2 regions of the Sporosarcina sp. GTC18466 genome follow, and region 1 is predicted to be linked to the other one. Evidence: riboswitches for the same ligand, from Rfam matches in the RefSeq annotation. Region 1 holds a riboswitch; the other holds the start of a gene.

Region 1 (15,976 bases):
ACCCGCCGTAACCCGCGCCTAGAACTACTATTGTCGGTCTTTTCACGAAAATCGAAACCACCTTTAGATTATTTTAGTGCCGGGTCCTTCGAAATCGGCTGAAGTGACGATTTTCACAGTCCTGGCATTTGTCCATTTTCGACAAACTTCTATACTTAATAGTAGCCCTTTTGATAGCCCTTTTCAACAGGTTAATTGAAATACCAAAGATTCAAAAATACTGAATCATAGAAAGCATGTTCCTTCCTTGCCGATTGCGAGTTTCCTAGGATGAAAACGCTTGCTTATGCAGCAGAAAAAAAGAGGGGCAAGCCGTCTTCAGCACTTGCTCCCCTGTCTTCTATTTATCAGTCGCAGGCCTGCGGGTTGCCTGTCTTCTTCGCCGTGCGGAATGAAGTGCCGCATCCGCATGAAGCGATCGCATTCGGATTTTCAATGGTGAAGCCGCCGCCCATGAGGGATTCTTTGTAATCGATCTTAGTCCCCTCCAGAATCGGTGCGTCTTCTTTTGACACTAGCACATTGATGCCGTGCTGAGTGAATGTATGATCATCCGCTCCCTGTTCCTCAGCGAAGCCAAGACCGTACGTCAGGCCGCTGCAGCCGCCTCCGTTGACCGAAACCCGGAGGAAAGAGCCTTCTTCCCCATTATGTTCCATCATCTTCTTCACCTGGAATGCGGCCGATTCAGTTACATCAACATATTGTGTCATTTCGATTCACCTTCCTGTTTTACAAATATCATATCAATGATTTTGGCATAGTTGCAAACATTGTTGATTACGGTTCAAAAGTTTTAGGGTATACTAGTACTATTAGTACGAAAGGGTGGTGCGAGATGGAGGTTAATCCGACTTACGTAAAGAAAATGGAGTGCCTGCACTGTAAGGAGAAATTTACTACAACCAAAGTGCGTTCCCGATTTGTCCGCACAATCAAGCATGAAACCGACTTCAAGCCCGTTTATGGCGATGAGACTATACATCCATACTATTATAACGTGACCGTCTGCCCGCATTGCGGATTTTCATTCACAGACGATTTTACCCCCTACTTCGGTCCTGGAGTGAAGGACGAAATTACCCATACGATCACATCGCTCTGGAGCGGCCGTTCGTTCGGAGACGAGAGGACGCTCGACGAGGCGATCGAGTCGTATAAGCTTGCGTATCTGAGCGCCAGCATTAAGAAGGAGAAAGCCTTGACAATGGCCGGCATTACGCTCCGCATCGCCTGGCTCTACCAAGACAAGGGGGATGCAGCGTCTGAACGGCGATTCAAGGCGATCGCCCGCGACCTCTATACGGAAGCATATATGCAAGGTGACTATGTCGGGACGCAGATGTCCGAAGTCCGCGTCATGTACATGATCGCCGAGCTGTCGTGGCAGATCGGAGACGAAGAGGCCGCGGTCCGCAACTTCTCCGGCGTCCTTGAAAGCCAGCGGAAGACAACCGATCAGAAAACCGTCCAGCTGGCGAAAGAACGCTGGCAGGAAATACGGGACCTCAAAGCCCATGCATAAGAAAAGCGGCCACTCTTGCGAGGCCGCTTTTTCTCATTCAGCCGCCTGCCGTGCGCGGACTTTCATCAAAATACTTGTTCTACCTCAACGACGCCAGGCACTTCTTCAAGCAAGGCCCGTTCGATTCCGGCTTTGAGGGTGATTGTCGAACTTGGGCACGTACCGCATGCGCCAAGCAGGCGAAGCTTCACGATGCCATCTTCCACATCGACAAGTTCACAGTCGCCTCCATCCCGCAATAGGAATGGACGCAATTTATTTAAGACTTCCTGTACAGAATCCATCATTGTTGCTTCAGTCATTGTAATAGTCCTCCCCTTTCATTATACTTATTATAAACTGGATTCAATAAAAAATCCAATGAAGAATCGGAGGGAATGTTTTGGCTGAACAGGAACAAGTGAAAATCGAGGTGTATGGGGCGGATGTGATCTGCGCAAGCTGCGTCAACGCACCTTCTTCCAAAGACACATATGAGTGGCTGCAGGCGGCAATCGACCGGAAATATCCTGGCTTCTCATATGAAATCGACTATATCGACATAGATTCGGACCATCTCGAAGGCGAACGTCAGGCAGTCGCGGAGCAAGTGCGGAACGATGAATACTTCTATCCGCTCGTCCGCATCCAGGGCCAGATGGTCGCAGAAGGATACGTCCAGCTGAAGCCCGTCTTCGCGGAGCTCGAAAAACACGGATTCACGCCGCAGGATTGATTGATAAAGGGATGAGCTAACTGAAAACACAGCTTACCCTGACTTGCAGTGAGCGATGGACAGGTCGAAGTAAGCAATGTGGATGTATTTTGAAGCAAGGCATGCCTCGTAGGAAGCAATGCGGCCGCTAGAGTGAGCAATGCTCGTCCATATGTAAGCAAGACGGTGGTGTTTGTAAGCAAGGCATGCCAGAAAGTAAGCAATGGCAGCGGATGATTAATAGCGGCACCGACTGAAGTAGGCAATGAAGCGGCCGATCGAAGCAACGGTGCTAGAATATAAGCAAGGCGGCCGCCGAAGTGAGCAATGCTCGTCCATATGTAAGCAAGGCGACCGGGTTTCTAAGCAAGGCATGCCGGAAAGTAAGCAATGACAGCGGCGCCGGCTGAAGTTAGCAATGAAGCGGCCGAACGAAGCAACGGTGCTAGAATATAAGCAATGCGGCCGCCAAAGTGAGCAATGCTCGTCCATATGTAAGCAACAAGCCCGCCATTAGAAGCAATACCCGCCAAAATAGAAGCAATGCGGCCGGGCGTAATCCGCATTCACGAAGCCTGCCCCGCGCAAAAAGCCATTTCCCGTCATATAGGGAAATGGCTTTTGACTTTTCATCAAAATCAACCGTTATGCCACTTATACATCCACAGCACGCCGGATTTCAAAAGGCGGGCGATGCGGCCGGTGACGGTGCGGTCTGCGAGGTAGGCGAAGCCTTGCTTTTTGCCGAGGGAGCCCATGAAGCCTTTGAGTTTGATCTCCGGCATTTCCTTCGGCAGCTCTTCTCCCGCCCATCCTATGCGCAGCACTTTGACGATCTGCTCTGCCTGTTCTTCGGCGAGCTGGGCGCTTGGCGCGTGCGGTAGGGATGCGTTGTCACCGACAACATAGACGCTTGGGTGGGTCGGAATCTGGTGGTACTGGTTCAGGACAATGCGGCCGGAGCGGTCCTGCTCGGCGTCCATCTTCTCGACGACGGCGACAGGGCGGATGCCCGCTGTCCAGACGACCGCGTCCACATCGATTTTGTCCTCATGATTGTAAAGGGCATGGTTCTCGACTTTCGTGATGTTTGAATTGGCGATGACTTCGACGTCATGCTTTTCAAACCAGCTTTTCACGTAGTTGCTGAGTCGTTCCGGGAAATCCTTCAGGATACGCGAACCCCGGTCGAAAAGCTTGATCTTAAGGTCCGGCCGGCTTTCCCGCAGCTCACTCGCAAGTTCGATGCCGCTGAGCCCTGCGCCGACGATGCCGACAGTCGCACCGCCGCCCAGGCCGAGCAGTTTCTTGTACGTGACCCGGGACTTGCCGATCGTCTGGATGCTGTACGTGTTCTCCGCAGCTCCCGGGACGTTGTGGTAGTTGTCTTCGCAGCCAAGACCGACGACGAGCTCATCGTATTCGATCTCCTGCCCATCTTTTAAGAAGACTAGCTTCTCGTCCATTTCGATCTGTTCGATTTCGCCTTCGATGATGCGAAGCCGTTCATGTTCCGGCAGGGCGACACGGACTTCGGAATCCGGTACGGTGCCCGCAGCCAGTGCATAAAATTCGGTTTTCAGACTATGGAATGGTGTCCGGTCAATCAATATGATTTCCATGTCATCCGGAAGTTCCTTGTTGAGCAGGCGCAGCAAGATGCGCATGTTGCCGTAGCCCGCTCCCAGTAAGACTAATTTTTTCATACAAATCTCCTTCACTTTTCGGTTCCCGTTATTTTTCCATCCTATTATAACAGTTTGTGATGACTTTCACAATAAGACTTGAAAATTGACGTCTCCCTGAAAAAAGAGTAGGATGCATCGTAGGTGAGGTGAACGCCGTGAATCCGATCGTTGAATTTTGCATGAGCAATCTTGCAAGCGGTTCACAGGAAACATTGGAAGTCCTCGAGAAGGACCCGAATATCGATGTGCTTGAGTATGGCTGCCTTAGCTATTGCACCTTGTGTGCCGATACGCTGTACGCTCTCGTCAACGGTGAGGTTGTCGAAGCGGACACGCCTGAAGAGCTCACAAAGCGCATTTACCAATACATCGAAGAGAATCCATTATTTTAACGAGAAAAGCTAACCTAATTGAGGTTAGCTTTTTTATTCCCATAATGAAAGATCGGCAAACTGATACGTCGGCTTCTCCTCTGCTTCCCGGATGAGCTCGGCCGGCGTGACGCCGCCTTCGACATAGGCGGTATGGATGCCGAAACGGATGCCCGCCATGATGTCCGTGTCGTAATTGTCTCCGACCAGGATCATTTCGTCTTTCTTCGCGCACGCACGTTCCTGGATGAAGTGCAGCATATGCGGCTCCGGTTTGCCGACTGACACGGCGCTTTTGCCGGACGCTGCTTCGAGCAGCTGCACAAAGGATCCATTGCCTGGCACGAGGCCTCTCTCTGCGGGGAATGCCTTGTCCAAATTCGTCGCAATGAATTTCGCGCCCGCTCGGATGGCGAGGCATGCCCGGGCGAGCTTGTCATACGTGATGCTGCGGTCGATGCCGACAACTACGATATCGGGGTCCTGGTCGACGATCCGGTGCCCTGCCGACCATAACGCCTCGCGCAGCCCCTCTTCGCCGATCATCATGATATCCGATTCCCCGAAATGCTCTTTGCAGTAGGCAGCCGCCGCCACAGCCGAAGTCATCACATGTTTAGCGTCGGACTCGATGCCAAGCAGACTGAGTTTCTCAAGGAGACGCTCCGTCGTCATCGAAGAATTGTTCGTGATGAAATAAGGGGAGATCCCTTTGCCTTGAAGCCGCCCAATGAGCTCGACAGCTTGCGGGATCGGCTCATCGCCCCGGTAGACCGTGCCATCCAGGTCAAAACAGACCGTTTTGTACTGATCCATTATTCATTCTCCGGAAGGAATGCGGAAACGGGGCCGAGTTCATTCTCCAAGTAAGCACGGACCTGGCCAGGGAATGCTTTCAGGGCACTCTCCGCCCCTCTCAGGACTTTTACCGCTTCACTGCGATCCACCTTTACGAAATCCCGCACAATCATCTTGCGCAAGCCGACAACCGTTCGCAGCGGTGTTGCCATTTCAGGTGTGATCACTTTCTCGTCCTCCAAAATGTCGACGATATCCTCGTAACTTCCCGGATCCCGCATGATGAAACCGTCGATCATCGAGTTGCCGACGTCAATTATCGATTCCACGATCCCTTGCGAAAGCCGCTCGAGTGCGAGGGCATGGATTTCGTCCTGCTCCCACTCCTTCTGGCCCTCGAACAGGTCCATCAATTTCTCCATATAGTGAAGCGTTTCATGTATTTTCGTCCTGTCAATAAAGTACATATACTGTTCCTCCATCGTCCTCAATGTCCACTCCATCATACCACAAGCCCAAAGCAAAGACGCATGTGATGGTTACACATGCGCCTGCTTCGTGTCTTCCGTTTCTGTTTCCGTTTCCATTTCCTGCTTTTTGATCTTGCCCGTCTTTTTCAAGACGAAGTAGGCACAGCCAAAATTGCAGTACTCATACAGATAGTCTTGAAGTGTACTGATTTTCGTCTCATAGGTCGCTTTCGGATTCTTATCGTCGAAAAACCCTTTCAGACGGAGCTGGCCATAGCCCCAGTCGCCCAAAATATAGTCATATTTCGTAAGGACATCACTGAAACGGGCTTTCAGCACCGTTTCGTTATATCCGCTGCGATGGTCCGTCACCAGTTCATACGTATATTGATCAATGATTATCATCATTTCACCGCCATTCAGCTTGTGACCGTGGCTGTCAGCATTTCATCACCGATCCGCTGTTTCTCCTTCGCTGCCGCATTCACCTGCTCATCGGCATGGTAGCTCGAGCGGACAAGAGGGCCCGCCTCACAGTGCGAGAACCCTTTGGACATCGCGATTTTGCGAAGCTCTCCAAATTCCTGCGGCGTGTAATACTTCTGCACCTTCAAATGTTTCTTCGTCGGCTGCAAATACTGGCCGATCGTCATGATGTCGACATTGTGTGCACGAAGATCATCCATCGTCTCCACGATTTCCTCGAACGTCTCCCCTAGGCCAAGCATGAGGGATGACTTCGTCGGGATCTCAGGATACATCTTTTTCGCGCGCGCCAGCAATTCAAGTGAACGGTCGTATGTCGCCCGTGCACGGACCCTTGGCGTCAAGCGGCGGACCGTTTCGATATTATGGTTGAGGATATCCGGCTTCGCGTCCATCAAGCGCTGCAGGTTCTCTTCGCTGCCTCCCATATCGGACGGCAGGACTTCCACTGTCGTGAACGGATTTTTCCGGCGGATCGCGCGGATCGTTTCCGCGAACACTTCAGAGCCGCCATCTTTCAGATCATCCCGTGCGACTGCTGTCACGACGACATGCTTAAGGTTCATCAGTTCCACGGAATCCGCAACGCGTTCCGGTTCCGCGAGATCCAGCTCATTCGGAAGACCCGTCTTCACCGCGCAGAAGCGGCACGCACGCGTACAGACCGCGCCGAGGATCATGAATGTCGCAGTGCGGCGTTCGCCCCAGCATTCATGGATATTCGGGCAGCGGGCTTCTTCGCATACCGTATGCAGATTCTTCTCCCGCATGAGTTTTTTCAGATCCGTATAGTTGTCATTCGTGTTCAATTTGATTTTCAGCCAATCCGGCTTGCGGACATGTTCGTTCCGCTTTCCTGTTTCTGGTCTGCAAGACAAGGTTACCGACTCCATTCTTTTCTCTATCGTATACTTGTCAATATAACATAAATTTAGTATTCCAACAACCTGCCGCCCCCTTGTTTTCCGCCTTCTGAAAAGCAAAAAGGCGGGGGATTGATCCCCCGCCCTGCTTGATCAGGCGCGTTGCCTGGATTTCTTGACTGCGTAGAAAATACTCGCTCCGAGTCCTCCCCAGATGATGAGGATTCCGAGGATCATCATAAAGATCGCATCTCCGCTCATCGTAGATCCCCCTTATCGATTATCATAGTCCGTTGCATCGAGCGCTTTCCGGTTCCATTTGAAGAATGTGAAGATGATTGCCATGACGATCGCGAACAGCGCAACCGACCAGCCGCCTGCCATGATGAAGGCATCTGAATATCCTTCGTAGTTGCCTGTGCCGCCTTCGCCGGTCTCGTGCAATTTCATCAGGTTGACCCGCAGAAGGTCGATCATCATATACCCAAGCACAATCGGTGTGATGAAGAGCAGGCAGATCTTCCATAGCCAGCCCACACTGATATCCGAAATTTCATTGGCATGGACTTTGAAGACATCGAGCTTGCGGAACACCCATCCGATCAGGATGACTTCCACGAGGCCGATTGCCGCCACGCCGAACTGGTTGATGAAATAATCTGCTACGTCGAGGAAATAAAGTCCTCCGTTTGTTGCGAACAGCAAAGAGATGAGCGCTGCGAGACCGCCTCCCAATGCTACCGCTTTGCGGCGGGAGATATTGAACTTCTCCGAAAGGCCTGCCACGTACGTCTCACAGATCGAGACGAGCGACGTCAAGCCTGCCAGCACTAGTGACAGGAAGAACAAGGCCCCGAAGATCCCGCCGAGGGCCGGAATCTGGTTGATGATCTGCGGGAAGACCGCAAACGCAAGCCCTACGCCTGCCGTAGCGACTTCACTGACAGGCACATTGGCCTGCGTCGCCATGAATCCGAGCGCCGCGAAGATCCCGATCCCTGCGAGAAGTTCAAAACCTGAGTTCGCGAACCCGGTGATGAACGCGTTATTAGTGATGTCCGACTTCTTCGGCAAGTAACTCGAATACGTAATCATGATCGCAAAGGCGATCGATAGACTGAAGAAGATATGGCCATAAGCTGCCACCCACACTTTCGAGTTTGCGAGCTGGCTCAGATCAGGCTTGAAAAACGCCTCAAGTCCAAGCGCCGCCCCGTCCAGCGTGAGAGCACGCACGACGACGAGCAAGAACACGACAATCAGTGTCGGGATGAAAATCCGGTTCGCCAGCTCGATGCCTCGCTTGACGCCGGAGAACAAGATGATGAGCGCGATGGCCCATACGAGAACGAGCGGAATCAGGACGCCCGGCACAAGCCCTCCGATATCTCCAGGATTTTCTGCCAGGTGCAAGACCTTATTATAGAGGAACCCTGTCGTATCGTCCCCCCACGCCTTGGTGAATGAATAGATTGTGTACTTCATCGCCCATGCGATGATGACCGCATAGTACGTCGAGATGACGAAGGAGACGAAAATCCCCCACCAGCCGATCCACTCCGCCTTCTTGCCGCTCATGCGGAAGAAAGAGAGCGGTGCAGAACCGCGATACTTGTGGCCGATTGTGAATTCCATGATCAGGATCGGGATTCCGGCTGTCAGCAATGCGAATAAGTATGGTATAAAAAATGCCCCTCCGCCGTTTTCATACGCTACGTACGGAAAACGCCAGATGTTGCCGAGCCCGACTGCCGAACCGACCGCTGCCATGATAAAACCGGCTCTCGTCCCCCATTGTGAACGCTGTTCCATATAGTTTTCCCCCTTTCCCTTCCCTCCCTTTTAAAAGGGAGCAAAAGTTATATGTTTTCAGATTACTATATAATCTTAGTGTCTAGTATATACATCGTTTAAATTATTGTCAAAACAATATTTAATTCGACAATAAAGTTTTTTAAAAGAAAAAGGATGGCAGATTTGCCATCCTTTCGTCCATTCTATCAACTTTGCCGGACTGCCTCCGCTGAGCCCGTTTTCCTGCTTCTGGCAGCCCAGAAGGTGAACAGCATAGCGACGATGAATACAATCCCGGCAAGCCCGAACCAGACAGTGCCTGTCAGGCCAAGGATCAAATAACCGGCAGCCGCTATGCTTGCCGCAATCAATGCATACGGCAGCTGTGTCGAAACGTGGTCCATATGATTGCAGCCTGCCCCTGTCGAAGAGAGGATTGTCGTGTCGGATATCGGGGAACAATGATCTCCGAATACTGCTCCTGCAAGCACCGCAGACAGCGCCGGCAATAACAATTCAGGTTCCGCATTCAGCATGATCGTGCCTGCGATCGGCAAGAGGATGCCGAACGACCCCCAGGAAGTGCCTGTCGCAAATGCCATCAGGCCGGCAAGGACGAACATGAGGACCGGTATGAACGTGACCGGGATGTTCGATTCGCTGACCACCCTGGAAAGGAATTGGCCCGTCTCCAGAATGTCGATCAAATGCGTGAGCGACCACGCGAAAATCAAAATCAAAACCGCAGGCATCATCGCCTTCAACCCGCTGATGAACGCTTTTCCGACGAGGCCGGCTGATGCCGTCTCATTCTTCTTCATCTGCGTGCCATAGAGGATGACAGCGATCAGGATACCCGCAATTCCGCCGGTCACCAGCGATTTTGGCACATCCGTATTCTCGAAGATCGACCAGATGCTCGCCGATCCGCCGATCGTATACCCTGTATAGATCATCATCCCGAACGTCACCGCGACGAGCGTGATGATCGGCGCAATCAGGTCGCGCACTTTCCCGAACGGATGGACCGGGAACTCATCTTTGAGCTGGCCGGGAATGTCTTTTGATGCATCGTACAATTCACCCGTCTGCTCCGCGCGTTCTTCGTGTTTCTTCATTGTGAAGAAATCGATGTTCGTCCAGGCGAAGAAAATGACCATGGCAAGCGTGACAATCGCATAGAAGTTCATCGGCACCATGAGCATAAATGCAGACAGCGGCGAATAATTCAGCGCGGCCGTCGAACCGAGGATCAGGGCCAGCTGGCCGATCAGGAATGCGCCCCAGCTCGAGATCGGCGAGATGACGCAGACCGGAGCGGATGTCGAGTCGATGAAATACGCAAGTTTCGCCCGGGAGATTTGATGGCGGTCCGTGATCGGACGCGCAATCTGGCCGACCGCAAGCGCATTGAAATAATCATCGACGAAAATCAGGATGCCGACGATGAACGTCAGCAATTTCGCGCCCCGTTTTGTGCGGATGCGCTTCACCGCCCACTCCGCGAACGCCCGGCTGCCGCCGGACAGGCTGACAAGCGCCGTGATGACGCCGAGCATCAGAATGAAGAGCATGATGAAAATATTATACGTATTCCATTCGCCATCCGACCAGAAGGACACGATCATCCCCGACCATAGCTGCCGGAGCGTCTCCCCTGGTGAAAATGACGCGACGAGCAAAGCAGCCGCCACAATCCCGCTGCCGAGCGACAGCAAAACCCTTTTCGTCACCAGTACCATCAAAATCGCGATGAGCGGCGGTACAATCGATACCCATGTTCCAATCATACTAACTCCTCCTATTCATCCGAGGATCTGTAGAAGAAAATGAAAAGCCGATACCCCGTCGCACTATGCGACCTGGTATCGGCTGTCTACTGTTCGTCTGTTGGATAAAACGTTCGTTATCTAACGTACGATGTGTAGCTCATCATGCGCAAATGCATGACAGTGCCATCCCTGTTCGGAATGACCCCAGCTTGAAGGGCCTGACAACCCATTCAGCTTCGGCAATGCTTCCTTTTACATGCGGTCAACGGCGTCACCCTCGCGCATGCGACTCATAAGCATCGCAGCCTCTACCTAATCGATGTTCCTCTGTTGTGTATAAGATTATCAAGCTTTTACGGAGAAATCAAGGGGTTGCAGTAAACGCGGAAAGTTCTTGCAACTTGGCTGGGGGGAGTTGGTTGGGAGGACGGCTGTTTATAGGCAGATAGGCAGAGGCTGTTTATGGCTGATGAGCGACCGTTTACGACCCGCGCACGCCCATTTAGCCAGGCGAGCGACCGTTTATGGCTGTCGAACGACCGTTTAGCCAGAGGAACGACCGTTTACGACCGGCGTGCGCCCGTTTAGCCAGAGGAACGACCGTTTACGACCCGCGAACGCCCGTTTAGCCAGAGGAACGACCGTTTACGACCAACGAACGCCCGTTTAGCCAGAGGAACGACCGTTTACGACCCGCGAACGCCTGTTTAGCCAGATGAACGACCGTTTACGACCGATGAACGCCCATTTAGCCAGAGGAACGATCGTTTACAGAAATCAAGCACCTATATCCCCTGCATCAAAGCAGCCATTCCACGTCCTCATCATGTTAATCACGTCCCCCCCAAAAAACCGCCAGCCTCTTGTGGCCGGCGGTTCCCTATCTATTGTCCGCCTTTCAGCGGCATGGGGACTTCGATTTGCGGCGGGTTGCCTCCGCCTTGATTGTAAATCTGCGGGATCGGGCTTTGGATCATGCCGAAGGCGACGAGGATCTTCTGTTCGACTGTGCTCGTTCGAGTCGCGAGGGGAACGATGATCTGCACGTTGACTTTGACGATGATGTTCACTTCGACAATGGCGTTGTTGATGCCGAATTCTTCCACGCTCGATTCGACGTCGGTGTGCACGTTGCCGATGACGTGGAAGCGGATGGGGATTTTCGGCCCGAGGTTTCCGAGCAGCGGGATGTTGGTCGCTTGGCCGACGGGCACATAGAAAACGACGCCGCCGTGGCTTTCCATCGCTTTCGGGTCATATTCGACGTTTTCACCCATGGGCAGCAAGTCGAGATTGCCGCCCTCCGCCAATTCCAGATGCGTCTCGACCAGGCTGTGGATTTCAGCCATTGTCCGGTTAATGATTTCCGTATCGAATTGGGTCGTCACCATGACGCCTGTTTCGTTTGGAACATTTTTGATGACATCATTGGCGTTGTACACTTCCGTACTCCGCGATTTGATCGCTTGGGTGATGACATATGCGGCAATCCGTTCCGTCTCCATTTCCGCGTATCGTATGTAAATGGGGGTCAGCTGAGAATTGATGTAATATAAAAACAACGCAATGGATAGCAGGAACGCAGGCAGAAGAAGCGGGGGGATCCATCGCCTTTTCTTCCTGTTCCGCTGTTTTGACTTGCGCGGGGCTTGACCGTAGAATTTCAATACGACTCCTCCTGCTACAAAATATGCAGAAGAAAGGCCGTTTTATACCATCAATTCCCCGCCAGCCGAGCTTTCCCGTACCATGCGGCGACATCCCGGATCAACTCGGGCATGATGTATTCCTTCGGCGCTTCCTGCAGCTGCGGAAAGAAAAAGCCGAACGTGAACATGTCGAGCGTCACAAGCCGGTACAGCTTTGAATCGTCAGCCGCTTCTCCGCGGATGACAAGCTGTCCATCCACCATCTCCAGCTGCTCCCAGATGAGCGAGCCCATGATCGTTCCGCGGAAACCGAGACCTTTGATTTCGGAAGGCGGCCATTCGGGATTCAGCGACAATTCATATACTTCTTTCAGCTGCGCGCCTGTCAATGTAACGACGCACGGGTTGATCGGATGCGGCAGAATGGAATGCAGATCGCCTTTCGTCACCCATCCTTCCTGCAGCCCGCCGAGGAAGATACCCGCATTGAATAGAGCGCAATCCGCCTCGGTGTAGGCGATCAACGCTTCTCCGAAAAACGTTGACAGCCCGCTGTTGCCGAACAATTCGTTTGGCAACGCCTCGGTACTGTAGAAGACACGATCTTTCAGCGCCTCTTTTCCCCGGCGCATCAGTTCAGCGGCCGTTTCGGTGTCTCCCTCTTCCCTCGGCAGCTCCGCAGCTGGCAAAACAGCTGCTTGCAGCGACGTGCGTGCTCCGCTTTCATCGAATTCAGCAGTCACATGTCCGGCATAATCGCCGAATTTCCCGGTCGCCGCGAGCAGCGTGCCGTTCGCCCATTCCCCTTCCGGAAATAAATGATGGGTATGCCCTCCTAAAATCAGATCGATGGCATCCGTCAGGCCCGCCAGCTTCCTGTCTTCATGCATGCCGAGATGCGATAGGCACACGACAAAATCCGTTCGCTCCCGCAGTTCCTCCGCCAGTTCAACGAGCAGGCCAAGCGGTTCCTCGATGCGCCAGCCGAGCTGTGAATAGAAGGCCGTATAGACGGCAGTGGCACCGATGACGCCGATGCGCAGTCCGCTGCGCGCCTCATATATTTTATACAGGTCTGCCCATTTCGGCAGCGTGCCGTCCACTTCCCGCAAATTGGCGACAATGACGTCAAACGCCGCCCCCGCATACAAGGTGCCAAGCGCGTTTTTGGACAGTGTTATCCCTTCGTTGTTGCCGATGGTCACCGCATCATAGCCCGCCCGGTTGAGCAAAGCGACATTCCCTTTGCCGGACGTCCCTTCCGTGAACGGATGGGACCTGTCGACGTGATCGCCGATGTCGAATAGAAAACAGGCATCCCCGTCAGCGAGATGCCTTTCTTTTGATTCGATGAAAAACCGTTCGATCTGCGGCCAGTTGCCAAAATGGCTATGAATGTCATTTGTGTGATAAATATGGAGTTCCCTCTTCTTCATGTCATCCCCAAATCCCTTCATAGATCGATCTGAGTCCGAATAATAGGAGCATGATCCGCAAAACTGTGACAAGCGTATCTGAGTTCATCTTCTTGTTCAGCATGGATCCGATCGTCCCGCCGATATACGCGCCTGGAATGACCGGCAGCGTATACAGCCACGGCACATTCCCGAGGGAAATATGGGTGACCGAGTTGACGAGCGCAGACAGGAAAACCATGAGCATCGATGTGCCGACCGCAACATGCGGCGGGAACAGGAACAGGAGGATCATCGCAGGGACGATCATCGTGCCGCCGCCGATGCCGAACAGTCCGGACGTGAAACCGATGACGAACGTCAACACGAGCGCGAACCAGATCGGGTAGCCGTACACATGCGACTCGCCTTGCGGATCGATGAATACGCGTTCCTTGCCGTGATCGACGAACCAGTGGATCGGTTTCAAATATTTCCGTGCGAGCAGAAGCACCGACAGGACGATAAGCAAAATGCCAAAGTATAGATTGAATGATTGCAAGCCGAGGCTTTTATTGAAAAATGCGCCGATCAGCGTCCCCGGCACGGTGCCAGCGAAGAAGATCAATCCACTCTTATAATCGACCGTTTTCATCTTCATATGCGAAATGGTCGATGATAATCCGTTGAATACCATCATGATGACCGATAAGCCGACGACGCTCTGCGGCGTGATGCCAGGAATCCAGCCGAGATCGATGCCGATCAAGAGAGTGAGCGGGACGAGGATCGTTCCGCCGCCGAGCCCGACGATCGAGCCGAGAATTCCGGCCGTGGCTCCGATAATTGCGAGCAGTACATAGGCCATCATCCTTCGTCACTTCCAAACAGGTCGAGCTGGCGCGAAGAGAGTCCGTCCTGCCCGATGCCGAGCATCTGTTCAAACCGTTTCGCATTTTCCGCTGCATGGCCCCCGGAATTATTATTGAAGACGATATAAACACGCTCGGATGCTGCTTCGAGCGTGTTTGCCGCTTCTTCGATCTCCTTCAGCTCATCATCCGAATAGTTATAGAGATAGCGGACTTTGCGCCACTCCTTGCTGTCGCCTGTCGTATTGACCCAGCCCGCGGTATTGCGGCCGTGCAGCCGCAAGAATGCTTTATCGGGACGGGTCGCGACTGCGAAGAGCGGGATGCTCCCTGTTCCTGCCTGCGGTTCATCGGCCGCTGCGTGGATGGCGCCGAGCTCCCTCAGGAATTCGAATGTCTTGCCCCTATATTCCGGTGCATACCAGCTTTCATGGCGGAATTCGACCGCCACGTCGTAACCTTCCAGCTGGCTGCATATGTATCTGATCTCTTCGACGTTCGAGCGTGTGCAGTCAAACCATGGCGGGAATTGCGCCAGCACCATGGCCAGCCTCCCTTCCTCCTCTAGCGGTCCGATCGACAGGCGGAATGCCTCGAACATTTCCTCCTTCGATGCGAAGGGGATTTTGCCGCGCTGGTGCCCTGTCATCCCTTGATATGCCTTCACGATGAACTGGAAGCCAGGCGGCGTTTCGCGGATCCATTTACGGATATTCCGCTCTGGCTGGATCGCATAGAAACTTGAATCGAGTTCGACGATCGGAAAGTGGGAACTGTAATCGATCAGCTTTGCGTTCGCTTTCGTCTTCTCGGTATACAGGTCAGGATGGTCGCCCCATCCCGTCAGTCCGACTTGAATCATTCCCCTCTCTCCTTTCTGCAAAAATCAATATACTCCATCATAGCATATGCATCTGTGGCCTGTTTGCCAGTTTGCCTAGTCTTCTTCTCATTCCCGCTTGGCTGCTGATGAAACGAAAGGCTTGATGGAGCGTCTGAAGATGTGAAAAACGCTCTTTATGTAGATAAAGAAAAGAGCCACGCAAATCCGCGTGGCTCTTACCTTTAGAATGATTTATCCGATGGAACCTTCCATTTCGAACTTGATCAAGCGGTTCATCTCAACCGCATATTCCATTGGAAGTTCTTTCGTGAACGGCTCGATGAAGCCCATGACGATCATTTCAGTCGCTTCCTGCTCTGGAATTCCGCGGCTCATCAAGTAGAAGAGCTGCTCTTCCGATACTTTGGAAACTTTCGCTTCGTGTTCAAGCGAGATGTTGTCGTTCAAGATTTCATTGTATGGAATCGTGTCGGATGTCGACAGTTTGTCCATGATCAATGTATCACATTCGATGTTCGCACGAGCGCCTTCCGCGCGGCGTCCGAAGTGGACGATTCCGCGGTATGTCACTTTTCCGCCATGCTGGGAAATGGACTTCGATACGATCGTGGACGATGTGTTCGGTGCAAGGTGCATCATTTTCGCGCCTGCGTCCTGGTGCTGGCCTTTTCCTGCGAGTGCGATGGAAAGCGTCATGCCGCGAGCGCCTTCGCCCTTCAGGATACAAGCCGGGTATTTCATCGTCAATTTCGAACC
Region 2 (15,976 bases), 430 kb from region 1:
CCAAAAATCCAAAAGAGCGGAAACAGAAAGTGATCGAATTGCTGGAAACGGTCGGATTGAACCCCGAACACGCTTCCCGCTACCCGCATGAGTTTTCGGGCGGACAGCGGCAGCGGATCGGCATCGCCCGTGCGCTTGCCGTCAACCCGGAATTCATCATTGCGGACGAGCCGATTTCCGCACTAGACGTATCGATCCAGGCACAAGTCGTCAACTTGCTGAAAGAGCTGCAAGAAGAAAAAGGATTGACGTATTTGTTCATTGCCCACGATCTGTCGATGGTCAAATATATTTCCGACCGGATCGGCGTCATGTATTTCGGCAAACTTGTCGAACTTGCCCCGGCAGAAGAGCTATACAAAAATCCGCTGCATCCATATACAAAATCACTTTTGTCAGCAATCCCGCTTCCCGACCCGCGGTACGAAAGAGCGCGCGTCCGGAAACCGTATAACCCGGCCGACCATAATTATGGACCGGATGAAAAGCTGACATTCCGTGAAGTCACGCCAGGCCACTTTGTCCTCTGTTCCGATAAGGAATATGCGGAGATGGAGCGTATTAAATAAAAGAAGGGTTGCCCAACACTAAGCTGGGCAGCCCTTTATTTTATTTCTTCCTTTACTTGCACAGCTTTCCTGCGTGTCCGGTCCAAATAGTACATATTGATCCATGCCGTCAACGGAATCACCATGGCGATCCCAGTACCTGCGCAGAGGATCAATACCATCTCCGAGCCGAACACTTTTGAATTGATGATCTCGCCGATGGAGTACTTCAAATCTTTGAACCAGATGAGAAGCGCCAAATAACCGCCGAAGAAAGCGAAGAAAAGTGTGTTCGTGTCCGTGCTGAGAATGTCACGGCCGATCCGCACGCCGGATGCAAACAAGTCCTTCTTGGAAATCGTCGGATTATGCCGCGCCATCTCATGCATGGCGGAAGCGATGGAAATCGAGACATCCATGACAGCGCCGATTGTGCTCATGATGATGACGGACACCCCGATTTTCAGGAAGTCTACCCCTACGAGAAGCGAAAGCCCCGCAATGGCATCTGCTTCCTCTTCGCCAAATCCTTTAATCATCATCAGATGCGCCACCACGACGATCAACAAAAGCAGGATGGTGATCGTGAGCATTGTCGAGATGAACGCCGTAACGGTTTTCCGGTTCACTTCATTGATGAAAAACAGATTGATGCAGCCGATTAAAGTGCTGGCAATCAATGTGATCACGATTGGATTCGCAGCCGGATCCATCATGAAAAACATCGTAAAGAACAGTACGCCGAAGTTCAGGAACAGCGACAAAAATGAGCGGATTCCTTTCTTTCCGCCGATCAGCACCATCAATACAAGCAATATGACCCCGAGCAAAAGAAGCGTGTTCATAGGCGTGCCCTCTTTCGGTTGATGAAATAGATGGATGTGTACAAGCCAATCGGAATGGCGAGAACGATGCCGATGCCGCCCGTCAGTGCGCGCGCCATTTCAAGCGACAAGTTCATGGAAAACGTGAAGCCGAGCGGCGAACGGTTTTTGAGATAAAGGATCAGCATCGGAATCGACCCGCTGACATAGGCAAAGAAAAGAATGTTTGTGATCGTCCCCATAATATCCCTTCCAATATCAATCCCCGATTTCTTAAGCGCCTGGAACGAGATGCCTGGATCCCTCTCATACAATGCAAACATCGAAGAGGACATCGTGATGGTGACGTCCATGATGGCGCCGAGTGATCCGATGAAAAGTCCGCCCATAAAAACGGAATGATACGGGCGCGTGACAAACTGCATTTCTTCATATCGCAGCCCATTGCCGCCGGTCAGCCAAATCACAAGCGTGGCAACGCCGAGAGAGATTGCGGTGCCGATCAAGGTTGCGACAATCGCGGCATATGTCTTTTCCGTAAATCCGCTGACAAATAGCAGTGAAATGGCAGTGAACAGCAAAATGCAGATTCCACAGATGAGGAGCAAGGGGATCTTCGGAAATTCCACGTAGAGATCTAGCGCAAAAGACAGCAGCATAATATTAATCGCGAAGCTGATGACTGCGAACAGACCTTGCCGCCTGCCCACAATCAACAGTGCCGCGATGAACACCCATGCGAAAAACACGACATACTTATCCCGCTTCACGTCTGTGATGAGGCCTGTCAAATCATTTGCTGCAGCATCCTTATCAAGTACGACAAACAGTTCATTGCCGGCGTGGTATTCCTGGTCAAACGCGCCTGACACAGAGAACTCATTCCTCAGTCGGATGTGCTCTCCCTTATGGCTGCCGTTCTGTAAAATAGCCGTGATGTCCTGCGTGGTAATTGTATCTTCATTGGAGTTCTGATCGGAAACCTTTTCGGTCTTGGCAACCTGCACCGCGGTGACTTTCGCGATCGGACGGCCGTAGAGTGAATGATTATTCGTGACAAAAAGGAGGGAGCTGATAAAACAGGCGAAAAGGATAGCGATGGCTAAGATCCGCTTTCGCGCTGCTGGTTTCCGCTCCGGCTGGATATCACTCATCATGGCACCTCCGTATGTATATTCTGTGCAAAAAGGGCACGTCTAAGGATAGACTACCCTAAATCCGCCCGTCAAACGATTTGGGAGCAGGCGTGCTTACCGGTACAGCCCCTTTTTCAGCAAAACCATTTCCGCTTCATACAGGGCCGTCGCCTCATCTGCTTGGAGCTGTGCGGCAAAACTATGGATGAGGGTCTGGAAGGTTACGGCCTGGATGATGCGCAGCGCATGGCGAAGTTCCTGCTCGTCCTTGATATTCAGCTTTTCCTTGTCAATCAGGCCGAACAGCGCCTCGCGGCCGCCTGACTTTTCCAGGCTGGTCTGCTCGGTGAATGCGTTGCTCACCCGATGATTCATATTTAGAAAGGCATTTTTGAAAAAGACCCGGTTTTCGGCTTGCTGGAAATCGGCCAGCATAGACGTGAACACGCCGATGAACGTCTCGATCAAATCACCCCTATGAACCTCCAGCAGACGGAGAAACCGCTGTCTGTTCCACTGCATATGTTCCTGCAATATATAAAAGAAGAGATCCTCCAGATCATCGAAATATTGATAGAAGCTTCCCCTCGGAATATTCGCATCTTTGACGATGTTCGAAATGACCGCTTCCTGCAACGGCACCCGGGAGAACTCCTTCTTGCCCGCAGCAATCAGTTTCTTTTTCTTCTCTACGGGTAAATTAATAAATGTTTGCTTAGGCATGAAGTAACTTCCTTCCTTTAATGGAGTACATAATTACAGCCAATGATAATGGCCTGATTTCCCAATGTCAATTAAGAAGTGACAATGTGTCACTTCTCAATTGACATGAATGCCGGGTTGATTTACTATTACATCTATCGTTTGACATGACAATGTGTCATAAGCTGGCCGGCATATAATGCGGCATGGAAATATATGAGGAATCGAGGAATGCGTGGAATGGGAAAACTTCTGAAAAGCCTGGGTGCCTATAAATGGATGATCGCAGTCATTTTCGGCCTGGTGTTCATCCAGTCGATGGCAGAACTGTTCTTGCCGACACTGATGGCAGATATTATCGATAACGGGGTAGTCGCAGGCGACATCCCGTACATTTGGAAAATCGGCGGCTTCATGCTCGGTGTCTCGGCCCTTAGCGCCATCGCATCAGTCGCGGTCAGCTTCTATTCCTCCAAGACGGCGATGGGACTCGGACGCGATATCCGAAGGAATGTATTCACCCATGTAGAACAGTTCACTTTGCAGGATTTTGATAAATTCGGCACTGCGTCGCTTATTACAAGAACGACGAATGATATTACGCAAGTCCAGCAAGTGACCATCATGCTGCTTCGCATGGTGCTGAGTGCGCCCATCATGTTCATCGGCGGCTTGATCATGGCGCTGTCCAAAGACGTGAAACTATCGCTTGTCATCGTTGCAACGATGCCGCTCTTAGTCGGGCTGATCCTGTTCATCCTGAAAAAGGGGATCCCGTTGTTTAAGACGGTCCAGAAGCGGATTGACCGGCTGAATCTCGTTTTGCGTGAGAACTTGACAGGCATCCGTGTCGTGCGGGCATTCAACCGGGTGCAGGACGAGCAGGTGCGTCTCGGCAAAGCGAACAGCGACTTGAAGGACGTTTCCATAAAAGTGAACAAGATCATGGCCTTCCTTATGCCGGGCATGATGCTGGTCATGAACTTGACGACGGTCGGTGTCATCTGGTTCGGCGGCATCCGTATCGACAACGGTGCGATGCAGATCGGGGACCTTATGGCATATATCCAGTATGTCATGCTCATCATGTCGTCGCTCGCTATGGGGTCTGTCATGTTCATCATGATTCCGCGTTTCTATGATGTGACGGAAGGGGCGATCCGGGTCAATGGCGTCGATGTCAGGGATTCTTCAGAAGAAGAGATCCGGTCTAAGGTAGGATTCGTGCCGCAGCGTGCATTATTGTTCTCTGGAACGATCGCCGAGAATATCCGGTTCGGCAAAGAGGACGCAACAATGGAAGAGATCAAGCATGCCGCCGAAGTGGCGCAGGCGAGCAGTTTCATCGAGAAGATGAAGGACGGATATGAATCGGTGATCACCCAGGGCGGTTCAAATGTCTCCGGCGGACAGAAACAGCGGCTGGCGATCGCCAGGGCGCTTGTCCGCAAGCCGGATATTTACGTCTTCGACGACAGCTTTTCTGCACTTGATTAAAAGACGGATGCGAAGCTGCGCTCAGCGCTGAATGAAGAGACGGAAAATGCGACTGTCATCATTGTTGCGCAGCGGGTGAGCACCGTCATGGACGCAGACCGGATCATTGTTCTGGAGCACGGGAAGATGGCAGGAATCGGCACGCATGAACAGCTGCTGGAAACGAATGATGTATACCGAGAAATCGTAGAAAGCCAGCTGTCAGAGGAGGATATCGCATGAGACAGATGAATCGTCCTCCGGGTAGAGGAGCCGGCGGAAAGAATATGATGGCGAAAAACAAGCCGAAGAATTTCAAAGGGACGCTGCGCAGACTGCTTCGCTATTTGAAACCGCATCGAGGAAAGCTGATTGGCGTCTTTGCAGCCGCGGTGCTCAGCACAGTGTTCATGATCCTCGGTCCGAAAATCATGGGGAACGCGATCACGGAACTCTTCGAAGGGGCGTATGGCAAGTTCACGGGTGATCCGGATGCGGCAATTGATTTCACCGCGATCGGGAAACTCTTGCTTCTTCTTGCGGGCTTATATGTGATCAGCAGCATCTTCAGCTACATTCAGCAATACATCATGGCAGGGGTATCGCAACGGACGGTGTTTGCACTCCGGGAGGACGTCAACCGGAAACTGGAAAAGCTGCCGCTGAAATATTATGACGGCCACCCGGTCGGAGATACGCTCAGCCGCATGACGAATGATATTGATACAGTCGGCAATACGCTGCAGCAGACAATCACGCAGTTCATCACTTCGGTCGTCACGATCATCGGAATTCTCATCATGATGTTCTATATCAGCCCGATGCTGACGATCATCGCACTCGTGACGCTGCCCCTGTCGCTTTTCGTCATTGGGCCATTCCTGAAAAGATCCCAGAAATACTTTGCGGATCAGCAGCGGACACTTGGGAACTTGAACGGCCATATCGAAGAGATGTACACAGGCCACCAAGTCGTGAAAGTGTTCGGCCATGAGAAGAAAGCGATCGGCCAGTTTGAAGCGGTGAATGAAGAGCTGTATGAGGCGGGCAGGAAAGCGCAGTTCATCTCAGGCATCATTATGCCGATGATGACCTTGATCGGCAATCTCAGCTATGTGCTCATCTGCGTCATCGGGGGCATCCTAGTTACGAAGAGGGCTATCCTGATCGGGGATATCCAGGCGTTCATCACGTATATGCGGCAGTTCACGCAGCCGATCACCCAGACGGCCAACATCGCGAACGTCATCCAGTCGACAATCGCAGCAGCGGAACGTGTCTTCGAACTGCTCGACAAGGAAGAAGAAGTGAATGAGACGGATACGGTCCGCCTTGAGCACCCGCGCGGGGAAGTCGCATTTGAGCATGTCGACTTCGGCTATGGAGACGATTTACTGATTGAGGATATGAATGTCCATGTAAAACCGGGTCAGACAGTCGCAATTGTCGGGCCGACCGGAGCGGGGAAAACGACTATCATCAACTTGCTCATGCGTTTCTATGAACTGGATGGCGGACGGATCACGATTGACGGAGTGGATACGCGGGATATGTCACGACCGGAACTGCGCAGCCATTTCGGAATGGTTCTGCAGGATACATGGCTCTTTAACGGGACAATCAAAGACAATATTGCGTACGGCAATAAAAATGCGACAGAAGAGCAGATCATGGAAGCGGCAGAGGCGGCGCGCGCCGACCAGTTCATCCGCACGCTTCCGGAAGGGTACGATACGGTGCTCAATGAATCTGCTTCGAATGTCTCGCAAGGCCAGAAGCAGCTCATTACGATTGCCCGCGCGGTTCTTGCGGATCCGGCAATCATGATTCTGGATGAAGCGACGTCAAGCGTCGATACGCGGACGGAACTGCTCATCCAGCAGGCGATGAACCGGCTGATGGAAGGGCGTACGAGCTTTGTTATCGCCCACCGGCTGTCCACAATCCAAGGCGCAGACCTTATTCTTGTCATGGATCAAGGGAAAGTCATTGAGCAGGGAACCCATGAAGAACTGCTTGAGCAGAAAGGGTTCTATGCGGATTTGTACTACAGCCAGTTCTCAGACCGCCCCGCCATGTAAATGGAAAGCCAGGTGTCTCCTAGCGGGATGCCTGGCTTTTTTGCATAGTTATCCATCCTGGGCAAAGACTAAGCGGAGTACATAGTTGGAGGTGAGGATGTGACGAAAGTGCGTCTCGGCTACGTGGCGATGAGTATGGAGCTGGAAAACGCTTCCCCATCCAAAACGATGACGTTCGCACAGTTCCAGAAAATCGGGGACCGCGAGGCGGCGATCCGCAAATTGGAACGGATTGCACAGACAAACTTGGAAAACACGCTCAGGCTGCTGAAGCATAACGCATTTAACGACATCCATTTTTATCGATTCTCCTCAAGACTGATACCGCTCGCCAACCATGAAGAGCTCGCGGGCTGGGATTATATGCGTCCACTGCGGGAAAAGCTGCGGGAGATCGGAGCCTTTGTCAAAGAGCACGAAATGCGGGTCGATTTTCATCCGGATCATTTTGTCGTGCTGAATTCAATGAAACCGGAAGTGCTGGCCAATTCAGTAACCTCTTTGAAAACGCATTACCAGTTGCTGAAGGGCATGAAGATCGAGCCGGTGAACCGATGCGTCCTTCACGTAGGCGGCAACTACAAGGACACTGCCGATTCGCTGGAGCGGTTCATTTCCAACTGGAGCGATATCCCAAGGGCAATCCAGCAGATGATCATGCTGGAGAATGACGACACATCCTTTACCTTGGAAGATACATTGTATCTCTGTGAAAAGCTCTCCATCCCGCTCGTCTTCGACTATCATCACCACCAAGCACATCACTACGAGGAGGCTTGGGAAGATAAGTGGGCCCGCGTCGTCTCCACCTGGAAGGACTCGACGCTGCCGATCAAGATGCATATCTCCAGTCCGAAAAGCGAGAAGGAATTCCGCCACCATGCGGATTACGTAGACCCGGATATGTTTTTTGACTTCTTGCAGGGGATCCGCGGAAGCGTTTCGCAAATCGACTGCATGATTGAAGCGAAGAAGAAAGATGCGGCCCTTTTCGCGCTTATGGAGGATGTGAAGAAGAGGGGAGACATTGAAATCATCGACGGATCTTCATTTTATATAAAATGAAAAAACGGCCCTCATGAGACGGGCCGTTCTCCAGTTTACAAGCCGATAATATTCTGGGCCATCTGCGGATACGTCGCAGGAACGAACGGCAGCTTTTCGCGCAAGGCATGCAGCTGATCGTCGTTCAGCGGCATCATCGGCAGACGCACGCCGCCGACAGGAATGCCCTGTAAGTTCAATGCCGCTTTTGTCGGAGCGGGATTCGGCGCAGCGAAAAGGGCCTTCATGACTGGCAGCAAACGACGATGGAGGCGCGATGCCTCGTTCATCTGGCCGCGCTTGAAGCTTTGGATCATGGACTGCATGTCTCTTCCGACAATATGCGAAGCGACAGAAACGACTCCGACGCCGCCGATTGCGAGTACAGGAATGGTCAATGCATCGTCTCCGCTATATAGGGAGAAGTCCTCAGGCGTCCGTTCGATGATCCGCGCCATCGCATCCAGATTGCCGCTCGCCTCTTTGATGGCTACGATGTTCGGGATGTCTGCAAGACGGATGATCGTCTCCGGGCTCATGCAGATGACGCTGCGGCCCGGCACATTGTAAAGCATGACCGGCAGAGCGGTGGATTCGGCGATTGTTTTAAAATGCGTATAAAGGCCTTCCTGGCAAGGATTATTATAATACGGCGTGACGAGCATGACTCCGTCGACGCCAGAAAGCTCCGCCTGTCTTGTCAATTCGATCGATTCCCTTGTGTTGTTCGAGCCGGTGCCGGCAATGACGGGAATGCGGCCACGCACAACTTCCACCGTGAACTGGAATAGTTCCACCTTCTCATCATTCGTCAGGGTCGGGGATTCTCCGGTTGTGCCTGAAACGACGATACCGTCCGTTCCAGTCGCAATCAAATGCTCGATCAAGTTCCGGGTCGCGGGGTAGTCGATCTCTCCGTGTTCATCAAAAGGGGTCACCATAGCAGTTACAAGTTGTCCAAAATTCATCTTTCTCCACATCCTTATCTGTTTTTTTCAAACCATAGAGGGAGAAGGGCATGAAACGCGGAACGCAAAAAGCAGCAACGAGGGTCCGTTGCTGCTTAGAAATACTTGGTGTATTTCTTGCATCAGATAGCCCTCCATATAGTTTCCTATATGACAATCCTGCACTTGTTCAGCACAGAACCAGCTTCGAGACAATGAGGTCTCTCCACTTCGGCAAATTCCCCTTTCCACTAGTCTTCACGGGATCTCATCATCCTCTGACTAGGTACTAATGGTTTTTGCGCCTCTATCCTTACTTCAAAACTTGCGAAATAAGTGAATGTTAAATTACTACTACTGTACCCGTTCCGAGAAGGAAATGCAACAGGCTACTATCCGGATTGTGAAATTAATATGAAAACACACATATATATAATCGGATTACTGCTCCGGAACACAAGCCAGCGGGTTCAACGGATCTGTTCGGATCGATCTTGAAAAACGGCAAGGATCCTGTTTGATTCACCACATACACAGCTCCCTTGCAGCCGGTTTTACAGCCTTTGAAAAGGGAATTCACAAACCTTTCATATGTAAGCGCTTGAGTATGACTGATTTGTGAAACCCTTCACAACAGCCCTTCCAAGCAAAGCGAAAGCGTGTATGATGGAGATAGCAACAGACGATCGTCACAATGTCCAGGAAGCGCAAAACTATTATCAAAGGAGCGGTTAGACATGTGGGTCATCACATTGTTTGAACAGCAGAATGTACGGATTTTCGAATTTGCACTTGAATTGGAAGCCAAAGACGCTATGAAGCGTTTTGGCAAAAATGCGATCTTGTCATTTACAAACTGAACGGGAAAGAAGCGGAGAGGGAGACATCCTGCCTCCGCTTTTTTATTTCACCCATTTCTTCAGCTCTTCGTTCCTTCGTTCTTGCTCGGCATCCGTCGACAGGTCATATTTCTTCAACAGATGAAACACTTCGTTCAGCACCTCTTGGCCGCGAGGCTGTCTGAGAAATCCGGATACCAAGTCATGCAGGGCAGGGGGAAGGAACGCCTGCTGCTCTTTCAATTTTTGGCGGACGTCCTCTTGTGTATGGTCGATTGTGCATTTTCCCATTCGGCTCACCTCCTTGTCTGCACCTGATCCAATCATACCGGCAATACACAAAAGTTGCATATGATAACTGGATTTCAGGTCCGCAATTGATTAGCTGAAAGCAAGATGGGGAAGGGATGAGGTAAAACGGAGAATAGATGGGTGTGATCGGGATGTCGATGGATGTGGAATATATTATCAGGCTGATTGTCGCGGGAGCGCTTGGCGCACTGATCGGACTGGAACGGGAAAAACGATTCAAGGAAGCTGGACTGCGTACGCATTTTCTTGTCGCGATCGGAAGCGCCGTGTTCATGATCGTCTCAAAATATGCCTTTCAGGACGTAATCGGGGAAAATATCAAGCTGGATCCGAGCCGGATTGCCGCATCCATTCCGAGCGGCATCGGGTTCCTAGGCGCGGGCATGATCCTTGTGCAACGCACGTCCATCCGGGGGCTGACAACAGCTGCCGGCATCTGGGCGACTGCGGGCATCGGGCTTGCGGTCGGCGCTGGCATGTATACGATCAGTATCACTGCAGGGCTTCTTGTCATTTTGGGACTCGAGTTTTTGAAACGCCTGTTCAGTCCGGTCATCCCGAAAGTGATGCGCCTTCGCATAGATGTCACCGAGACGAAAGCGATTGAACAGATTATTTCCGTCATGACGAAAGCTGGACTTCCCATCAAGGACTATCAAATTAAACTGCAAAAAGGCGAATCGGAAACCGGCTACAGCATTTTGATAAAACTTCAGCCGTCGAAACGGTGGGATGAGAACACGGTCATTGGCATGTTGCAGCAGATTGAAGGGGTGACAGGCATACGGGTATTGAAGTGATAGCTTGCGGTCATCCTCTCATGGCTCATCATCCAGGCGCCACCCTCTAATCGCATAGAGCCTCTTCCTAGGAGTCGCAGTCAGCGGATGGATCCGTGGCGGCGGCACCAGATGAAATGATAGACAGAGCCTGCGGAAAGGCAAAACAGCACAAAAGCGATAGACCAATGGCCAGCCAGGCGATAAAGTCCATATGTGACAGCAAGGACGATGAACCATTTCAGGGACAGGCGCCACCATGGCGTCTCCGTCTCGAATTTCCCGAATATGGAAGTGCCTATGATATTTGCTGCAAGCAAGATGAACAGCTCAAGTTCAAACCCCATGAACATTACTCCCTCTTTAAAAGTTTCCCTAGTGCAACATTTACTTATGGCCATGATAGCATATCCGTTCCACCTGTCAAGAGGGAGACATGCCTTTCATCCAACAGAGATAAGAGTTGCAATTTCCGCGAGCATCCTATAATCTTTCCTTAGGGAAACTTTTCCCGCCATTCCATTCCAAAAAGAAACGAAAACTCCCGGTTGTGGTGGCCGGGAGTTTTCGCTGTTCATCAAAACTATTATTGTATATCCAAGTTCTCGGTCATTTGCTGCAGTAAACGCCGCATCATCTGCAGCTCCTCAGGCAGCATGCCTTTGAACATCATCTTCTCATGCTCTTTCCAAATCAGCTCCACGGGCTCTTGCAACTGCCTTCCTTTTTCCGTCAAGTAAACTGTTGAAATCCGGTGATCCACTTCGTCAGTCTTCCGATAGACAATACCGTCCTGCTCCAGCTTTCGGAGCATGTTGCTGATCGTGGAGGCCTCGGAGCCGGTTTTCTGTTTAAGCTGTGACTGGGTAATGCCGTCCTGCTCCCATAGATGGGAAAGGGCCAGCTCCTGTCCGATATGAAGGCCGATTTCCCGAAGCTGCTGAGCGTACCGTTTACGGGTCTGTATGGCGATGGTTTGCAAAAGAAGACGGATTTCGCTCTCTATCATAGAAATCCCCCCGTACTTAGTTCGTACGCTAATTATATCAAAAAATCACTTGCACAAAATGAGCAGGATGTGTCTATAAATTGACTTTATGTTTCATATGCTGTTTAATTAGCATGCTAACTATTTTACATACTTTGCGAAATTTGAACTATGGAGGATTATTTACATGAATCGTATGTTAAAGCCGACAATCATCTCGATTGCCATGGCAACTGTCATGGCAGGGGCGGCGATTTCACCTGCGCTTGGACTGATTGCGGCTCATTTCCATGAGGCCGATCCTGTGCTGATCAAGCTCGTATTGACGGTGCCGTCGCTCATGATTATTCCGTTTTCATTTGTTTCGAGCTATTTGACAAAGAGAATCTCGAAGCGTTCTATCGTTATGCTAGGTCTTGCCATCTATGTCATCGGAGGGGTAGGTGCGCAGTTTGCGAATACGATTGTCGTCCTGCTTGCATTCCGTTTATTCCTAGGTGCCGGGGTCGGACTTGTTATGCCGTTGTCCTTCACACTGATCAGTGACCATTTCAAAGAGAAAGAAATGACGAAGATGATGGGCTATAATACGGCATTCAGCAACGTCGGCGGCATCATTACGATGCTGCTCGCCGGGTATCTTGCGTCGTTCAACTGGCGGATGCCATTCAATGTGTATTGGCTCGGAATTGTCATCTTCCTGCTTGTCCTGTTCTTCTTGCCGAAAAACGAGCCGCTGAAGCCGCGGCCAGGAGCAGACAAAGCGAAAATGCCTGCTTCCGTATATGGCATCGCACTTGGAGCCTGCGGCATCATGCTCGCATATTACGCGGTTGCGACGAATATGGCTCTTTATCTTGAACAGAGTGAACTTGGAAGTTCCAAGACGGCTGGACTCGTCATGTCCTTTACGACTGTCGGCGGGATGATTACAAGCTTGATCCTTGTCCGTCTGCAGTCCTTGTTTAAGAAATTTTTGATGCCTGCCGCTCTTCTCGCCATGGGAATTGCGTTTGGCATCCTGACGATCAGCCACTCAGTCGCGATTGTGCTCGTTGCCGTCTGCATGATCGGTTTCGGCCAGGGGATTGCATTCCCGCTCATCAACGATAAAGTGCTAAGAAGCGCTGACCCGACAATCAGCGACCGTGTCATCTCGATCGTTTCAAGCATGATCTACGTCGGTCAATTCCTGTCTCCTGTCGTGCTGGATTTCATCGGTAAAGCTGCCGGCCTGGAAACGATCCGTTTCCAGTATAGCCTGCTCTCCGCGGGTCTCATCGTGTCCGTCGCCATCATGCTGCTTGTCCTGTTCATGAAGAAAACACCTGTCGCTTTGAATGAAGTCAAGACAGGATCTATGTAAGGCAGTCACCTCTCCCGTTTTGCAGGGAGAGGTTTTTATTTGGATGAAACCCTTTCGAGCACACTTTCGTATAGATAGACATTGAGTCAGGAAAGAAGGGGGAGGGGAACGATCTCTACACCAATTATGAAAGCGATGAATAGTCTTGGCTGCCTGCTCCCGCTATTCGCAATCGGCTTTTTTGCGTTCTCTTTGTTTAACGGCTTCGGCTTTGTCGGGTTCATCCTTTCATTACTCGCATTTATCGGCGGGATCGCCCTGATCGGCGGAGCCCAGATGATGAAAGATTCGAAGCTGAAACTGCAGAAAGAGAGTCTGCTGGAACAAAGCAAGGAGATCGCTGATTTTGAGCGCATGCCTTCGGTCATTTCATCAGACTTGCTGACAAGGGTTGCTCTTGATCCTAAAGAAGGACGGGTATATATCTGGTTTGCCGAGGATGGCAAAGGGGACATCTTATATACGCCGAGACTTGGTATGACGTACCGGCTGCTGAATTTTTCATTCAGCGATCTATCGGGTGCTGCGATTGTCGAAGAGGGCAATCTGCGGGACTACGAAGGAAAAGTGAATGCCATTAAAGAGTTTCTTGCGGGGCGCCGGGTCAAGGCGGTTGATGTTCCGGAGGGGAAAGCGAGCAGGCTGGAACTGATTCTTACTATGGAACATGCCAAATACAAGGTCTTTCCGATCAGTTTCTTCAACGAACCGTACCAGCAGATTGATAAGGAATCGGATGCTTTCCGGGCGCATGAAGCGGAAATGCGGAAATGGTATGACCGGTTTGCGCAGATGGCGAGTCGCTGGGAGCCAGGCTGGACGCACGTAGCGCCGGCAAAATTCACGGAACCGGAAGTAAATGCACCTGCGAAGCAAGTGGATGCAGTGAAGCCAGGCAGCCGGAAGTTCGAGGAGAAAAGGAACCGTCAAGGAACAGGTGCACAGGTGCTCGGAAGAATGGAGATTCCGCCAAGCGCAAAGACGAGCGCGAAACCCGAGGCGGCCACAGAGCCGCATGCTGCGCCGGACCCGGCTCCTCAGCCTTTTGCCAAGCCGAAACCGGAAACCCGGCCAAAATCTTTGCCTGTCTCACAAAAAGAGCCCAGGAGTGTATCTGGCCGCACTGCAGCAGAGAGAGTGCCCCTTGGGCCAAGTGCAACTATAGAGCGAAAGCCGGCTGCATGCGAACAGGCGGCATCACTGAAGCTTGGAAAAAGCGAGCCGCAGAACGGTGTTGCCGCTAGCCCCGCTTTCGATGAAGCGGACAGCCTTGCCGGGCTTTCCAATTTCGAAAAGATTGTCGCCCGCAACAGAAAACAGCTGCGCGCCGATCCTTCCAAACGGCAAAATGAATGAAAAGAGAGCCAGATGACTGCAAATGAATATGCAGCATCTGGCTCTTTTCAGATCTTCACAACAATCTTTCCTCTGGCATGACGGGTCTCACTCAGTTTATGTCCTTCTTTGACATCCGGAAGCTCAAGAACCGTGCCGATTACCGGTTTAATCTTCTCTTCTTCCAAGAGCTTTGCAATCTTCGCAAGGGATTCGCCGTCCCGGCTCATGACGATTTGGAATGTCTTGACGCCGTATTCTTCCGCAAGTTTGTCATCAGGCTTTGTTGTCGTTGACGCAAGCCGGCCGCCTTTTTTCAATGCTTTGAAACTGCGCTCCTGCACGTCGCCCCCGATTGTATCCAGCACAACATCGACGGGCTGCAGGACTTCTTCGAATTGTTCATCCTCATAATTAATGACTTGATCGGCGCCAAGTTCTTTTAGAAACTCACTGTTCTTACCGCTGCCAGTCGTCGCGACCCAGCAGCCTAGCGCTTTCGCAAGCTGGATGCCAAAGCTGCCGACACCGCCTGCACCGCCATGGATCAATACGCGCTCGCCCGCCTTAATATCCGCTTTATCAACGAGGCTGGTCCATGCTGTCAGTCCTGCGAGGGGAATGGCAGCCGCCTCCTCAAAGGATAAGTTCGATGGTTTCTTGGCAACCATGTCCTCATTGGCCGCGACATACTCCGCATACGTCCCGTTGCGCATCATGTCTGGACTTGAGAATACTTCATCCCCCACTTTGAACTTCGTGACATTGCTGCCGATTTCCTCAACGACTCCCGCCGCATCCCAGCCAAGGACCAAAGGAAACTCATATGGCATGCTCTGCTGCAAATAACCCGCCCGGATCTGCCAATCTACCGGATTGACGGAGGTTGCCTTGATTTTGATCAATACATCATTTGGCCGGAGTTCCGGTTTTTCGATCTCTGTGTACTTCAGCACATCCGTATCTCCGTATTGCTCAATCGTTACTGCTCTCATCCAACTCATCCCTTCCCTATTCGATTTCCAATACCACCTCCGAGTCTAGCACTCCAGTTTCGAGTATTCAAACAAAACAACTTACTTTTAGTAACCTATAAAGGTTCAGCTAGTTTACGTTTAATTTTATACGCTTATGTTAATAATACTTTACATGATGTTAATAATACTGTACATTTGGTTCAGGAGGAGTAGAAAATGCTGAAAAATAGAGTGCGAGAGATGCGGGCGCGCCATGAGTTCACGCAAAGTGACCTGGCGGGAATGGTTGGCGTCACCCGGCAGACGATCGGGTTTATTGAAAAAGGGGAGTTCGCGCCATCAGTCACACTGGCGCTGAAAATCGCTCACGCGTTTTCATGTGATATCAATGACTTATTCTGGCTGGAAGGGGATGGATGAAATGAAGGGCGACATGAGAATCACGTATCCGTTATGGCAGATGGGGTTCATATTTCTACTGATGCTCTTGACGTGGATCATCGGAGCAGCAGCGGTGTTCGGCTGGACAAATGGGGCAAGCGGATTTCTTCTCTCGATCTCGGTGGAAGGTACTGCATTCGTACTTGTTGCCGCATGGCTGCTTGTTCTTGCTGTCTATGTA

What was found. A riboswitch is a leader RNA that binds a small molecule or an ion and turns the genes downstream of it on or off. The one in region 1 is predicted to bind lysine.
Region 2: it holds a riboswitch for lysine, as region 1 does, so the genes downstream of both, dapA (4-hydroxy-tetrahydrodipicolinate synthase) here and ACZ5FK_RS15475 (Na+/H+ antiporter NhaC family protein) in region 1, are expected to answer to the same signal.

Annotation. Positions count from the first base shown of each region.
Region 1 covers NZ_AP044037.1:3,085,730-3,101,705, reverse strand. The annotation lists gene ACZ5FK_RS15540 (NAD(P)/FAD-dependent oxidoreductase) at 1-46, opposite strand, end outside; gene ACZ5FK_RS15535 (HesB/IscA family protein) at 348-713, opposite strand; gene ACZ5FK_RS15530 (DUF2225 domain-containing protein) at 839-1,525, shown strand; gene ACZ5FK_RS15525 (NifU family protein) at 1,591-1,827, opposite strand; gene ACZ5FK_RS15520 (YuzD family protein) at 1,908-2,240, shown strand; gene ACZ5FK_RS15515 (NAD(P)/FAD-dependent oxidoreductase) at 2,858-3,925, opposite strand; gene ACZ5FK_RS15510 (YuzB family protein) at 4,063-4,299, shown strand; gene ACZ5FK_RS15505 (TIGR01457 family HAD-type hydrolase) at 4,333-5,094, opposite strand; gene ACZ5FK_RS15500 (DUF86 domain-containing protein) at 5,094-5,543, opposite strand; gene ACZ5FK_RS15495 (YutD family protein) at 5,616-5,951, opposite strand; gene lipA (lipoyl synthase) at 5,966-6,925, opposite strand; gene ACZ5FK_RS15485 (methionine/alanine import family NSS transporter small subunit) at 7,049-7,156, opposite strand; gene ACZ5FK_RS15480 (sodium-dependent transporter) at 7,169-8,707, opposite strand; gene ACZ5FK_RS15475 (Na+/H+ antiporter NhaC family protein) at 8,896-10,479, opposite strand; lysine riboswitch at 10,607-10,780, opposite strand; gene yunB (sporulation protein YunB) at 11,346-12,128, opposite strand; gene ACZ5FK_RS15465 (bifunctional metallophosphatase/5'-nucleotidase) at 12,179-13,546, opposite strand; gene ACZ5FK_RS15460 (sulfite exporter TauE/SafE family protein) at 13,548-14,372, opposite strand; gene ACZ5FK_RS15455 (DUF72 domain-containing protein) at 14,372-15,238, opposite strand; gene sufB (Fe-S cluster assembly protein SufB) at 15,452-15,976, opposite strand, start outside.
Region 2 covers NZ_AP044037.1:2,657,229-2,673,204, forward strand. The annotation lists gene ACZ5FK_RS13140 (ABC transporter ATP-binding protein) at 1-569, shown strand, start outside; gene ACZ5FK_RS13145 (YibE/F family protein) at 605-1,393, opposite strand; gene ACZ5FK_RS13150 (YibE/F family protein) at 1,390-2,526, opposite strand; gene ACZ5FK_RS13155 (TetR/AcrR family transcriptional regulator) at 2,623-3,231, opposite strand; partial or broken gene ACZ5FK_RS13160 (ABC transporter ATP-binding protein) at 3,451-4,929, shown strand; gene ACZ5FK_RS13165 (ABC transporter ATP-binding protein) at 4,926-6,767, shown strand; gene uvsE (UV DNA damage repair endonuclease UvsE) at 6,867-7,832, shown strand; gene dapA (4-hydroxy-tetrahydrodipicolinate synthase) at 7,868-8,779, opposite strand; lysine riboswitch at 8,899-9,076, opposite strand; gene ACZ5FK_RS13180 (hypothetical protein) at 9,496-9,618, shown strand; gene ACZ5FK_RS13185 (hypothetical protein) at 9,661-9,888, opposite strand; gene ACZ5FK_RS13190 (MgtC/SapB family protein) at 10,026-10,709, shown strand; gene ACZ5FK_RS13195 (hypothetical protein) at 10,790-11,035, opposite strand; gene ACZ5FK_RS13200 (MarR family winged helix-turn-helix transcriptional regulator) at 11,275-11,697, opposite strand; gene ACZ5FK_RS13205 (MFS transporter) at 11,864-13,042, shown strand; gene ACZ5FK_RS13210 (hypothetical protein) at 13,169-14,398, shown strand; gene ACZ5FK_RS13215 (NADP-dependent oxidoreductase) at 14,446-15,372, opposite strand; gene ACZ5FK_RS13220 (helix-turn-helix transcriptional regulator) at 15,571-15,774, shown strand; gene ACZ5FK_RS13225 (hypothetical protein) at 15,776-15,976, shown strand, end outside.